Linked DNA regions of Chroococcidiopsis sp. TS-821. The protein of the gene in region 1 binds, or shares a complex with, the protein of each later gene. Links are inferred from orthologs where the notes say so. Each region holds a gene or a part of one and is shown on either strand. Other genes may lie near its edges. The genes, in order: B1A85_RS20775, ndhC and nuoH.

What was found.
Region 2: the proteins of B1A85_RS20775 (region 1) and ndhC are in contact, whole or in part, in a cryo-EM structure (PDB 6ZJN), measured with the Thermus thermophilus proteins. The link is inferred for Chroococcidiopsis sp. TS-821 from one-to-one orthologs. Residues at the interface, in WP_223903221.1 of Thermus thermophilus: Met26, Thr27, Asn29, Gly31, Pro32, His34; in WP_096411116.1 of Thermus thermophilus: Glu45, Ser46, Asn48, Pro50, Ala51, Gly52, Glu53.
Region 3: the proteins of B1A85_RS20775 (region 1) and nuoH are in contact, whole or in part, in a cryo-EM structure (PDB 6ZJN), measured with the Thermus thermophilus proteins. The link is inferred for Chroococcidiopsis sp. TS-821 from one-to-one orthologs. Residues at the interface, in WP_223903221.1 of Thermus thermophilus: Pro35, Ser36, Asp139, Gly141, Ala142; in WP_096411122.1 of Thermus thermophilus: Ala224, Glu225, Gln226, Glu227, Ala295, Trp297, Phe298, Arg299.

Annotation. Positions count from the first base shown.
Region 1 is NZ_MVDI01000012.1:49,760-54,305, reverse strand. Bases 1-2,992 are described here. They hold B1A85_RS20775 (NAD(P)H-quinone oxidoreductase subunit H), read left to right. Parts: upstream 1-900; coding sequence 901-2,085; downstream 2,086-2,992. Other genes in these bases: B1A85_RS20770 (class I SAM-dependent methyltransferase), read left to right, coding at 2,085-2,992; rplU (50S ribosomal protein L21), read right to left, coding at 259-657; rpmA (50S ribosomal protein L27), read right to left, coding at 1-234. Also shown: more of B1A85_RS20770, read left to right, coding at 2,993-3,269; B1A85_RS20765 (CAAD domain-containing protein), read left to right, coding at 4,126-4,546.
Region 2 is NZ_MVDI01000002.1:486,681-491,005, reverse strand. What follows is about bases 786-3,556. They hold ndhC (photosynthetic/respiratory NAD(P)H-quinone oxidoreductase subunit C), read left to right. Parts: upstream 786-1,875; coding sequence 1,876-2,238; downstream 2,239-3,556. Other genes in these bases: B1A85_RS09820 (GNAT family N-acetyltransferase), read right to left, coding at 3,510-3,556; B1A85_RS09825 (NAD(P)H-quinone oxidoreductase subunit J), read left to right, coding at 2,977-3,513; B1A85_RS09830 (NADH dehydrogenase subunit K), read left to right, coding at 2,235-2,984; B1A85_RS09840 (rubredoxin), read right to left, coding at 1,340-1,675; B1A85_RS09845 (photosynthesis system II assembly factor Ycf48), read right to left, coding at 786-1,161. In the rest of the region: more of B1A85_RS09845, read right to left, coding at 160-785; more of B1A85_RS09820, read right to left, coding at 3,557-4,007; B1A85_RS09815 (nitrous oxide reductase family maturation protein NosD), read right to left, coding at 4,109-4,325. UniProt on the Escherichia coli protein: NDH-1 shuttles electrons from NADH, via FMN and iron-sulfur (Fe-S) centers, to quinones in the respiratory chain. The immediate electron acceptor for the enzyme in this species is believed to be ubiquinone.
Region 3 is NZ_MVDI01000001.1:1,672,267-1,675,458, reverse strand. What follows is about bases 361-3,192. They hold nuoH (NADH-quinone oxidoreductase subunit NuoH), read right to left. Parts: upstream 2,420-3,192; coding sequence 1,301-2,419; downstream 361-1,300. Other genes in these bases: B1A85_RS07585 (citrate synthase), read right to left, coding at 2,747-3,192; ndhI (NAD(P)H-quinone oxidoreductase subunit I), read right to left, coding at 673-1,257; B1A85_RS07600 (NADH-quinone oxidoreductase subunit J), read right to left, coding at 361-577. Also shown: more of B1A85_RS07600, read right to left, coding at 1-360. UniProt on the Escherichia coli protein: NDH-1 shuttles electrons from NADH, via FMN and iron-sulfur (Fe-S) centers, to quinones in the respiratory chain. The immediate electron acceptor for the enzyme in this species is believed to be ubiquinone.

The DNA.
Region 1 (4,546 bases):
TTTTTTGCGGGTTCTATCCTTTCTTTCAAAAGTAACAATGCCATCAATCAGAGCAAACAAGGTGTCATCGCTACCGATACCCACGTTATTTCCAGGGTGAAATTTAGTACCGCGCTGGCGCACCAGAATATTACCAGCACGAACTGTTTCTCCACCAAAGCGCTTAACGCCTAGACGCTGCGCGTTTGAGTCACGACCGTTGCGGGTACTACCCGTTCCTTTCTTATGAGCCATAATTTCCTCTAGATCTCTATTTTTCTATTGTGCTTCATCAGCAGACTCTGTCTCAGAAGCTGCTTCAGGTTCAGCAGGTGCTGCGGCTGCGGCGGTAAATACAGAACCGTTGAAGCTAATCGAATTAATCATTAACCGTGTAATTTCCTGACGATGTCCCCGCTTTTTGCGTGTTTTCTTTTTGGGCTTCATCTTGTACACGAGCACTTTGCGATCGCGTAAATGACGCAAGACTGTTCCTTCTACAGTGGCTCCTTCCACAAACGGCTGTCCGATCGCAACGCCGTCGTCGTGCTGTACAAATAAAACTGATTCCAAAGTAACTTTCTCGTTAGGTTCAACGCTTAAGCGTTCGATATCGTAAAAACGACCAGGTTCTACTCTTAATTGCTTGCCGCCGGTTTCAATAATTGCGTATGTCATGGGATAGTTTCGTAACTTTGCCGTACAGGTAGCTGATCAGTTTGATTTTCAAGCTGCCAACTTTTGCTAATCGTTTACCTGATCCGAGCAGGATTTAGACAGCACAATCTATAATCTTATTAATAAAAATGGGTGTTTGTCAATAAAAATAGCTCTATGAGCTAATTGCTCATTCTCAATACACAAAAACATCGCTGTCAGGGATAATGAAGACAACGCTACAAAACTTAAACTTGCTGCTCTATGCCAAGAATTGAAACGAGAACGGAACCTATGGTGCTGAACATGGGTCCGCACCATCCTTCGATGCATGGCGTACTACGACTTATCGTCACTTTGGATGGCGAAGATGTAGTCGATTGCGAGCCAGTGATTGGCTACTTGCATCGCGGAATGGAAAAAATCGCGGAAAACCGCACCAATATCATGTACGTCCCTTACGTCAGTCGCTGGGACTACGCCGCAGGGATGTTTAATGAAGCTGTTACGGTCAACGCCCCGGAAAAGTTAGCTGATATTCCTGTCCCCAAACGCGCCAGCTACATCCGCGTCATCATGCTGGAGTTGAACCGCATTGCCAATCACTTACTGTGGTTGGGACCATTTATGGCTGACGTGGGCGCGCAAACTCCGTTTTTCTATATTTTCCGCGAACGGGAGATGATTTATGACCTGTGGGAAGCCGCCACAGGTTATCGCATGGTGAACAACAACTACTTCCGCATCGGTGGCGTAGCAGTAGACTTACCCTACGGCTGGGTAGATAAGTGCTTTGACTTTTGTGATTATTTTGAACCAAAAGTCGATGAATACGAACGCTTAATCACCAATAACCCCATCTTCCGCCGTCGCGTGGAAGGAGTAGGCACAATCTCGCGCGAAGAAGCCATCAACTGGGGACTGTCTGGACCAATGTTACGCGCTAGCGGCGTGAAGTGGGACTTGCGCAAAGTCGACCACTACGAATGCTACGACGATTTTGATTGGGAAGTGCATTGGGAAACAGCCGGAGATTGCTTCGCACGCTACTTAGTGCGGATTCGGGAAATGCGCGAATCTGTCAAGATTTTGCGTCAAGCACTGAAAGGATTGCCAGGCGGACCATTTGAGAACTTGGAAGCGAAGCGGTTAGCCGAAGGCAAGAAATCCGAGTGGAACGGATTTGATTACCAGTACATCAGTAAGAAAATCGCGCCCACGTTCAAGATCCCCAAAGGCGAACACTATGTTCGGATTGAAAGCGGTAAAGGCGAGTTAGGGATCTACATCATTGGCGACGATAATGTTTTTCCCTGGCGGTGGAAGATTCGTCCGGCAGATTTTAACAACTTGCAAATTTTGCCGCACATCCTCCGCGGAGTGAAGGTTGCCGATATCGTCACGATCCTCGGTAGTGTAGATATCATCATGGGTTCTGTAGACCGTTGATGACGCAACTGGTTAGTGACTCCCATCCGGCGTTGTGTGAGGCGATCGCGCTGCGGATAGCAGAAAGTCCGCAGCACCGCATTACTTTTGCAGAATATATGGATTTAGTGCTGTATCATCCTCAGCACGGTTACTATACAACCCACGCTACGCAGCTTGGTAAGCAAGGTGACTTTTTTACCTCACCGCATTTAGGCGCAGATTTTGGCGAGTTACTTGCTGAACAATTTCTGCAAATCTGGGAAATTTTAGAAAAACCGATTCCTTTTACGCTTTTAGAAATGGGCGCGGGTCAAGGTATTCTAGCGTCGGATATCTTGAACTATCTTGAAAGGCAGTATCCAGATTTTTTAGCAGCGCTTAATTACGTAATTATTGAGCGATCGCCTACTCTGATACAAGAACAGCAACAGCGACTCCACAAATACCACAGTCGCCTTCAGTGGCTGACGCTTGAAGAAATTCCCGAAAACTCAATTGTCGGCTGCTGTTTTTCCAATGAACTTGTAGACGCGTTCCCAGTACATCAAATTATTGTTCAAAACGGACAATTACGCGAAATTTACGTCACAACTGAGAAAACGGCTGATCCCCAAGCGACATTTACAGAAGTTATAGGCGAAGTTTCGACAAATAGGATTTTTGAGTACTTTGATTTCATCAAGATTGCGTTACCTTCTCCCGCTTATCCTGAAGGTTATCGTAGCGAAGTCAATTTAGCAGCTTTAGATTGGTTGAAAACGGTAGCAGCACGCCTTCAGCGAGGTTACTTGTTAACAATCGATTATGGATATTTGGCTAGCCGTTACTACAATCCATTTCGCCAAGGAACGCTACAGTGTTACTATCGCCATCATCGCCACAATAATCCTTATATTTACGTTGGAAAACAAGATATTACAGCGCACGTCGATTTTACAGCACTACAAGCATGGGGTGAACTGTGTGGTTTAACGACCGTTGGTTTGACGCAGCAGGGATTGTTTTTAATGGCTTTAGGATTAGGCGATCGCATTACTGCACTTGCGACATCATCGCCGCCATCAGTGCAAAAGCTACTACAGCGCAGGGATAGTTTGCATCAGCTAATCGATCCTATCGGACTTGGTGGATTCCATGTCTTAGTTCAAGGTAAAGCGATCGCGCCTACGCCACTTAAAGGTTTAAGTTCACCTTTAGTTTAAACGATTCGCGACAAGCGATCTGCTAGAGTTAGTAAAAGTAAATTTGCTTTGTCACATACTGCACGCGTTCAATTCCTGTCTGTCAACTTATTCTCGAAAGTACCTTTTCAGATTACCAAACTTCCGAGAATGGTTTTATTGTTTAATTGATGAGTTACACGCCTGAGGTGGGGCTAAGTATGTATCTCGATAGCACAATCCTCCGCAAGTGTGAGTGCATTTTTGATAACAGTAAATAAAGTGAGTTTAAAGTTCTAGAAGGAGACAAAAATGAATACCCATGACTTGTTGATGCTGATATTGCTACTTACACCTGGTATTCTCCTGTCAGTTTTGATTATGGCTACTTTTGCTGCGGGCGGTTAAGCTTGAACAATTTTGGTTGTCGATTTGTATAGTTAACCTTTATGCGAACGTTAGCTTTAACACAGTTAACTAAACAGTAATTTGCGTATTGTAAATTAGCCTTAACCTTGGCTAGTAGTAAATAGCTTCCCCAAGGCGCTCATAATCCATTGGTAGAAAAAACAGGTGATATACTAAGCAAAACTAGTTATATTCCAACAAGTGCATAAAAGTTGCGTAAAAGACAGGGATTTAAAGCTGAAAACTCAGCAAAATCAGCTATCTTAGTTTAGATGTTTATGTGCAAAAGGAGGATATATTATTCTGTCTTCTGACTTTTCTCACAATCGCACCTCTCTATCTTGGAGTTGATGAAGCAGACTTGTGAGTTAAGTATCGTAAATAAAGAAATCAAGAATACTTTTCTTTGCCAAACTTAGCGGTGCTACAAGTTTACAGTATCACCAAAGAATACTCATCAAAGTTGTCATTGGAAAACGAGCTTATAACTATGGAATCACAAGTGCAACCACCGGAATACAAAGACCCTACTACTTCGGAAACGATAGGTGTTTCAGATTCAGCACCTCTAGCTACTTTACCACCCTCTACACAAGACGAGCAGTGGCGACGTGTTGGCTCGCAAATTTCTGAATTCCTTGCCCAACTGCCTGATTATATTGGCAGATTTTTCAATGAGTATAAGCAGCCGATTATTACTGTCGGTTTGATTTTAGCAGCAATTATTACTGTCAAGGTAGTTCTAGCCGTGTTGGATGCACTCAACGACATTCCACTACTGGCTCCTACTTTTGAACTTGTAGGTATTGGTTACTCAATTTGGTTCGTAAATCGCTATTTACTGCAAGCTTCCAAACGGCAAGAGTTATCTCAAGAGCTGCAATCGTTGAAAAAGCAAGTAATTGGCAGTC
Region 2 (4,325 bases), on another replicon or contig:
AAAAGTAACTAACGCCTTGTCTTTTCTCTTATTATGTACCAACGCTTATAGCATTGATAGTTCGCCGAAAACCGACACGAAAGATCGCCTTTATATGACTTAATCCTGCTGCATTCCTCTTTTTTGACTATCATCTAATTGACATGATGGCAAACTCTTTTATGCAGTTGCACTAGAGTCTTGATATTTAAGTAAAATTCCGCGTTGACCGATAATAAACCCTTTTTCTGGTGTCAGAAAAACTATTTTATAAAGGTTAGAGGGAACTCCTTCTACATCGCGGTCTTTTTGCCAAGTTTTACCGCCATCAAAGCTGCACAATAAATTACCACTGCCTCCTGCTATCCAGATTTCATCTGGAGTCCGATACGCTAAATCAAGCAACCCCCAACTTGTAGAAAATTCAGGATACTGAGCTTCTTCCCATTCGTCAGGGTTATCGGCTTTAGTAAATTGTACTTGACCGCCGCGCGCTAGCATCCACAAACGCCCATCAGGAGCAAAACCCATATTTTGTACGCGGCGCGAACTATTGCGGTTATGTCCTTCCCAAGCGTCTTTACCTGGTTCCCAAGTCGAATAAAAGTTGCCTTTGGCAGAAACCGCTAAATACCTACCATCTGGAGCGCGGGCAATATTACGGACGACGCCAACAGCTTCTTGCACCATTGCTTTCCAAGTTTTACCGCTGTCGGTTGTGCGATAGATTGCACCTACGTCCGTCGTCATTTCAGCTGCGTGCGATCCCAGAGCAACAATTGTATTGGGATTTCCAGGAAGTTTTTCACTTAAAGGAATTTGTTCCCAGGATTTTCCACCATCAGTAGTGTGTAATAAAAGAGATGGTTCTCCTACGATCCACCCTTCTTGTCCTGCAAAACTGATTGAAGAAAAAAGATAATTCTGCTCACCTAAATCCAAGGTTCTAGGCTGCCAAGTTTCCCCACCGTCAGTTGTTTCTAAGATTGTTGCCTTACTACCTACAAGCCAGCCATGATTGTCGTCACTGAAAGCAATATCTTGCAGGTTAGATTCTGTTGGTACAGTAATGACCTTCCACGGGTTATTGCTGATAGAAGGCGTGTTACTGCACCCAACACATAACAAAACAACTGCTAATAAAACAACAACTTGTTGCCAAACTTTGAATAATGAACGCATTAGTATCTGTTTATCTTGTAACAAAAAGAAACGATTAAGGGTCGGGGTTTAGCCGTCAAAGCAAGAGAGATATTTCTAGTTGTCGGTTTCAAGCTTACGTAGAACGAGCAAAATTTGGTTCAAGATAACAATACGTCCTACGCTCTGAACCCTGAACCTTATGATTCAAGAAGCGGACTTATTTTAGCCCATAAAGACTCATAAACAGCAAAAAACAAAGAGCCAGACCGCCAAAAATTAAAATATTTTTTTGGGCTGGGGTTAGCTTGTTGACGCCGATACCATAGCCCAGGTTTGATTCAAAGCCAGAGGCTTTTCCAGCTGGACCTATATTTTCAAATTGAGAAGTCCTCGCGCCACAAACAGGACACCGCCAAGAAGATGCTAGTTCTGTAAAAGGTGTGCCAGCAGGAACTTCTTCTTTGCTATCTCCCTTTGTCGGTTCATAAACGTAGCCACAGACGCGACACTCGTAGCGATCTAGTGCTTGGCTTTCTACAACTGATTCGCTCATAGCAAAAGACAAAGTGGATAATGTGAGGGCAATTCTTAAATATACGTTAAAAATTATGACACAATTTCACTTTGTTATTACCTGGAGCTATCAAGTTGAAAACTCAGTTTAATCAGTTGGTGTTAAGTTTTGCCAGGCTCTGTAACCATTAGGGATATATAATGTAAAAGTAAGTAACAAAATTATTTACATCAACAATCGTGTTTGTTCTTAGTGGTTACGAGTACCTTTTAGGCTTCCTGTTAGTCTGTAGTCTAGTGCCTGCACTTGCGCTTTCTGCATCTAAGCTATTACGACCTAGTGGTGGTGGTCCCGAACGACGCACTACCTACGAATCAGGCGTAGAACCTATCGGTGGAGCTTGGATACAATTCAATATTCGCTACTATATGTTTGCCCTCGTCTTTGTGATCTTTGATGTGGAAACAGTCTTTTTGTATCCCTGGGCGGTTGCTTTCCATCGACTAGGGCTTTTGGCGTTTATTGAAGCTCTCATTTTTATTGCAATTCTAGTTGTTGCCCTTGTCTATGCCTGGCGCAAAGGAGCCTTAGAATGGTCATGAATCCAACTAATATCACGAACCAAGCAAATGATGGATGGGATCCACGAAAAGAGAAGATCCTCAATCCGATCGAGCGCCCTACAGTGACACAAGATCTGTCAGAAAACGTTATTCTGACAACAGTTGATGACCTCTACAACTGGGCAAAGCTATCGAGCTTATATCCATTATTGTTTGGTACTGCTTGCTGCTTTATTGAGTTTGCGGCACTCATCGGCTCAAGATTTGATTTTGACCGTTTTGGCTTAGTTCCTCGTTCGAGTCCGCGACAAGCCGACTTGATTATCACCGCGGGAACGATCACGATGAAAATGGCACCTCAGCTTGTTCGTCTTTACGAGCAGATGCCCGATCCGAAGTATGTAATCGCGATGGGTGCTTGTACGATTACAGGAGGTATGTTTAGTGTTGATTCGCCAACGGCAGTGCGGGGCGTTGATAAACTAATTCCTGTAGACGTTTATCTTCCTGGTTGTCCACCTCGTCCAGAGGCAATTATGGACGCAATTATTAAGTTACGTAAAAAAATCGCCAACGAATCAATTCAAGAGCGGGGTCAAGTCAAGCAAACGCATCGCTACTACAGTACAACGCATAGCATGAAGAGTGTCGCCCCAGTGCTTACAGGTAAGTACTTACTTTCAGAGACTCGCACCGCAGCACCGAAAGAATTAACTGAAGCGATAGGAATGCCTGTACCACCTGCACTTCAAGCAGTAGAAAAGGAGGAAGCAAACCGTGGCTGAAGAACCCGAAAAACCAGAGGCAGTTGAAAGCAGTGAAGCATCGCAAATAGTCGAAGCGGGTAAGATTTCACGATGGTTGACTGACAACGGCTTCGAGCATGAAGTGATGGAGCCCGATCATTTAGGCGTAGAAATTATTAAGGTAGAAAGCGATTATCTTTTACCAATTGCTACGGCATTGTATGCTTACGGGTTTAATTATTTGCAGTGCCAGTGCGCCTATGATTTGGGACCTGGACAAGATTTGGTGAGTGTTTATCACTTAATTAAGGTGAGTGACAATGCTGACCGCCCCGAAGAAGTACGGCTGAAAGTCTTCTTACCAAGAGAAAATCCGAAAGTACCGTCGGTGTACTGGATATGGAAAACTGCTGACTGGCAAGAGCGGGAGTCTTACGATATGTTCGGGATCGTTTACGAAGGACATCCAAATTTAAAGCGTATCCTCATGCCAGAAGACTGGGTAGGTTGGCCGTTAAGAAAAGACTATATTTCACCCGAATTCTACGAACTGCAGGATGCTTACTAGTCGTTAGGGTTTCTAAGCAACTGTTTGACATAAATGCGATCGCAGCGTGGAGTTTCTACTCCGCTAGCAGGTTGGTAACCGTAACTTTCATAGAGCTTGACCGCTGTAGTTAAAACGCTTGCCGTTTCAACCCAGATCTGTTTAAAACCACGTGCCGCGATCGCTTTCTCTAACTGTTGCAACAAGTACTTACCTAATCCTAAGCCTCGCACGTGAGGCAACAAATACATTTTGCGAATTTCTACTGCTTTTTCACCACGCTTCACAGGGTAGTATCCGCCCGTACCAACTAATTGATTGTCTTGTTGAATTACCCAAAACTCGCCGCCAGTTGCAAGATAATAGTTTTCAACATCGACAACATCGCAATCTGCGCCACGAGGCTCAAAATCAAGATGATATTCAGCAAGGACCGAGCGAATAATTTGAGTAACAGGAGTGCGATCGCTTGGTTGCCAATCGCGAATCAAAAAGTTTTGATATTCAGCTTCCACTCACACTCCCTCAACGACAAATTTTCACGCGTAAAGAATTAGCTGCAAGCCTATTGCTCCTAGACTGCGATCGTCAGACATCTCGCGATTATATTCTAATACTAGAATCTGAGCGCTCCTAAGTTAACTGGGCTACCAGCAGCAACACCAATCGCACTGGCGATATCTGCAGGCAGTGGCTCGCCGCGCCCCAGGGCTGGACTTCCTGATTTCAGTCGAAAGTCATCGGCTGCAGCATTGACAAAAAAGGGATCGCTCGTACTAACAATATCAAGACTGTTTGCTTCTAATCCTGTTGCTGAACGGAAGCTTGCCAAG
Region 3 (3,192 bases), on another replicon or contig:
GGGGGCGTTCGGGTAATGTTAATACTGGTTGCTGCGGTTTGTCGGGTGACATCACTTGGTCGGGTAAAAATTCGCGCCGTGCCAAGATAATTGCTCCAACCATTGCCATCAGTAGCAGAACTGATGCTAGCTCAAAAGGCAACAAAAAGTCACTGAAGAAGTGCTGACCAATTAAAACAATCGTGGTGTCCTTAGATACTGGCTCGGTAGAATATGCCCAAGGCGTAACCAAAACCATTGTACTTAATAAAACAAATAGTCCAGCACAGACGATTGCGGTTACAACAGGACGTACCCAAGCATTTGGTAGCGGTTTGAAGTCTTCGCGCTTGTTCACCAGCATAATGGCAAACAAGATTAATACATTGACTGCTCCGACATAAATTAACACTTGGGCTGTTGCCACAAAATCAGCATTGAGCAACAAATACATTCCCGAAATACTGACAAATACGCCCGCCAGTAGAAAGGCAGAATAAACGATGTTAGAAAACAGCACAACACCGAGGGCTGAACCAATCATCATCACAGCCAAGATGCCGAACGAAACAATTTGTACTCCTTCAGCTAAATTCACAACTTTTTGTCCTTTGCTAGTTGCTAATAGAAGAATTGCTAATGGCGCGTTCCACTAACAATTAATGCTCCTCACCCACTCTATATAAAAAAATACTACTTTTCCTGCTGTTCTAAAATCTCTTCGGGATGTAGACCCGCGCCACGAGTGTTGGCAGGTAAATCGTGAGGTGACATCACGCCTTTGGGTAGGTAAACGAGTTCGCGCAACGGTGTCACCATTGGGTCATCGGTGACTTTATAAGGCAAGCGTCCTAAGGCGACATTGTCGTAGTTTAACTCATGGCGATCGTACGTACACAAGTCGTATTCTTCGGTCATCGACAGACAGTTTGTCGGACAATATTCGACGCAGTTACCGCAGAAGATACACACACCGAAATCGATACTGTAGTGTTTCAGTTTTTTCTTCTTACTCGCTTTATCGAATTCCCAATCAACAACAGGTAAATTAATTGGACAAACCCGCACGCAAACTTCGCAGGAAATACACTTATCAAATTCAAAGTGGATACGACCTCGGAAGCGTTCGGAGGGAATCAGTTTTTCGTAAGGGTATTGTACCGTAACCGGTCTACGCCGCATGTGGTCGAAGGTAACAGATAATCCTTGACCGATATAGCGACCAGCTTGTACAGCGTCTTTTGCGTAGTCACCGACTTGTTTGAGGAACTTTAACATGGGGTGTCTCTCTCTTTATGTAGCTTTAGCACTGAGCTAATTGCTATCCACCAAAGGCAGCGGGAAAGGCAAGCTTCAAGGCTGCGGTTAACAGTAGATTTGCCAAACTCACGGGTAGCAAAAACTTCCATCCTAAATCGAGTAACTGGTCAATGCGTACTCTAGGTACCGTCCAGCGTAGTAAAATTGCTGTAAAAACAAGAAAGTAGGCTTTGAGTACGGTCATTGTGATGCCTAACGAGGCGTCTACAATGTCTAACCAAGGACTTGCTTCGCTGATGCCCAACCATCCGGCAATCAATTCGATCGGAATCGGAGATTCCCAACCGCCTAAATACAAAACTGTGACAAGGAGCGCTGACAGTACCAAGTTAACGTAGGAAGCAACGTAGTACAGCGCAAACTTCATCCCTGCGTATTCGGTTTGATAACCTGCAACAAGTTCTTCTTCGGCTTCGGGTAAGTCGAAAGGCATTCGTTCGCATTCTGCTAACGCCGCAATCCAGAAGATAATGAATCCGATTGGCTGTCGCCAGACATTCCAACCCAAAATACCATAGCCTGATTGCTGTTCAACAATATCGATGCTACTAAGGCTATTCGACATCATAGCGACCGCAAGGACTGCAAGCGCTAGGGGAATTTCATAGCTGATTGATTGTGCAGCTGCCCGCAAACCGCCGAGTAGTGAGTATTTGTTGTTTGACGCATAGCCTGACATCAGCAATCCAATCGGTTGCACGCTCGATAACGCAATCCACAAAAAGACTCCTGTGGCCACGTTTGTAATTGCCAGATTTTCGCCAAACGGCACAATCAGATAAGACAAAAAGACTGGAAGGACGACAATAATTGGTCCTAAAGTAAATAACCAAGGGTCAGACTTGGCAGGGATGACGTCTTCTTTAAATACGAACTTGATACCATCGGCGACTGGAGATAATAAGCCAAACGGCCCCATAAATTCAGGACCAATGCGCTGTTGGGCGGCTGCTGAAATCTTCCGTTCTTGCCAAATGGTTACTAGTACTCCTACAGTCGCGCCAATTAACATTAATACCATCGGGACTGGCATCCAAATAGCTTTGGCTGCGCCTGCCGGTAGCCCTAAGTCGATCAGCGATTTGATGAAACTTCCTTGGAGATCAATTCCTGTACTCATGTTTTCTGTGGTGAAGTTGTCGCATGATGGCGATCGCCATCGCCGCTGTAGTTAATATTTGTAAATTTACTCCCTACTTTGTTCAGGAATATCTTGATTGTGAAGATATTTTTACCTTTCAATGCCTAGTATATCGTTCTCTGGTTAGCTCCCAAAAACCTTCACTAAGAAATTCTACTTATACTTGTGTTTAGTTTTGCTATCCATAGCAGGAAAAGCAGGGGGCAGAAGACGCAGAGGAGCAGAGAAAGAATACTTTCTATCTATTCAAAACTCATAACTCACCACCGATCGCTAACTACTAGTCACTTACCCCTCACCCCTCTTTCAACGTTGCTCGATTGGTATATAAGGAACGTTATGGTCACCCGTGTATACCTGGGTAGGACGGAAAATACGATTTTCGGCGATTTGTTCTTTCCAGTGCGCTAACCAACCAGCAACGCGGGCGATCGCAAACACTGGCGTAAATAAGTCTGTAGGAATTCCCATTTTCCTATACACTAATCCCGAATAAAAGTCAACATTGGGATAAATTCCTTTGTGACCGAGTTTTTCAGCGATCGCGCGCTCTAATTCAACTGCAATATCGTAGTACTTGTCGTAGCCGAACTTATCAAACATCTGCTCGGCAAGCTTTTGCAAAATAGTTGCCCTTGGGTCTTTGACTTTGTAAACGCGATGTCCAAAGCCCATAATTTTTGCTTTGCGTTGCAGCCGATCTTCTAAATAGGGGCGCACATTTTCTACCGAGCCAATTTCTTCTAGCATGC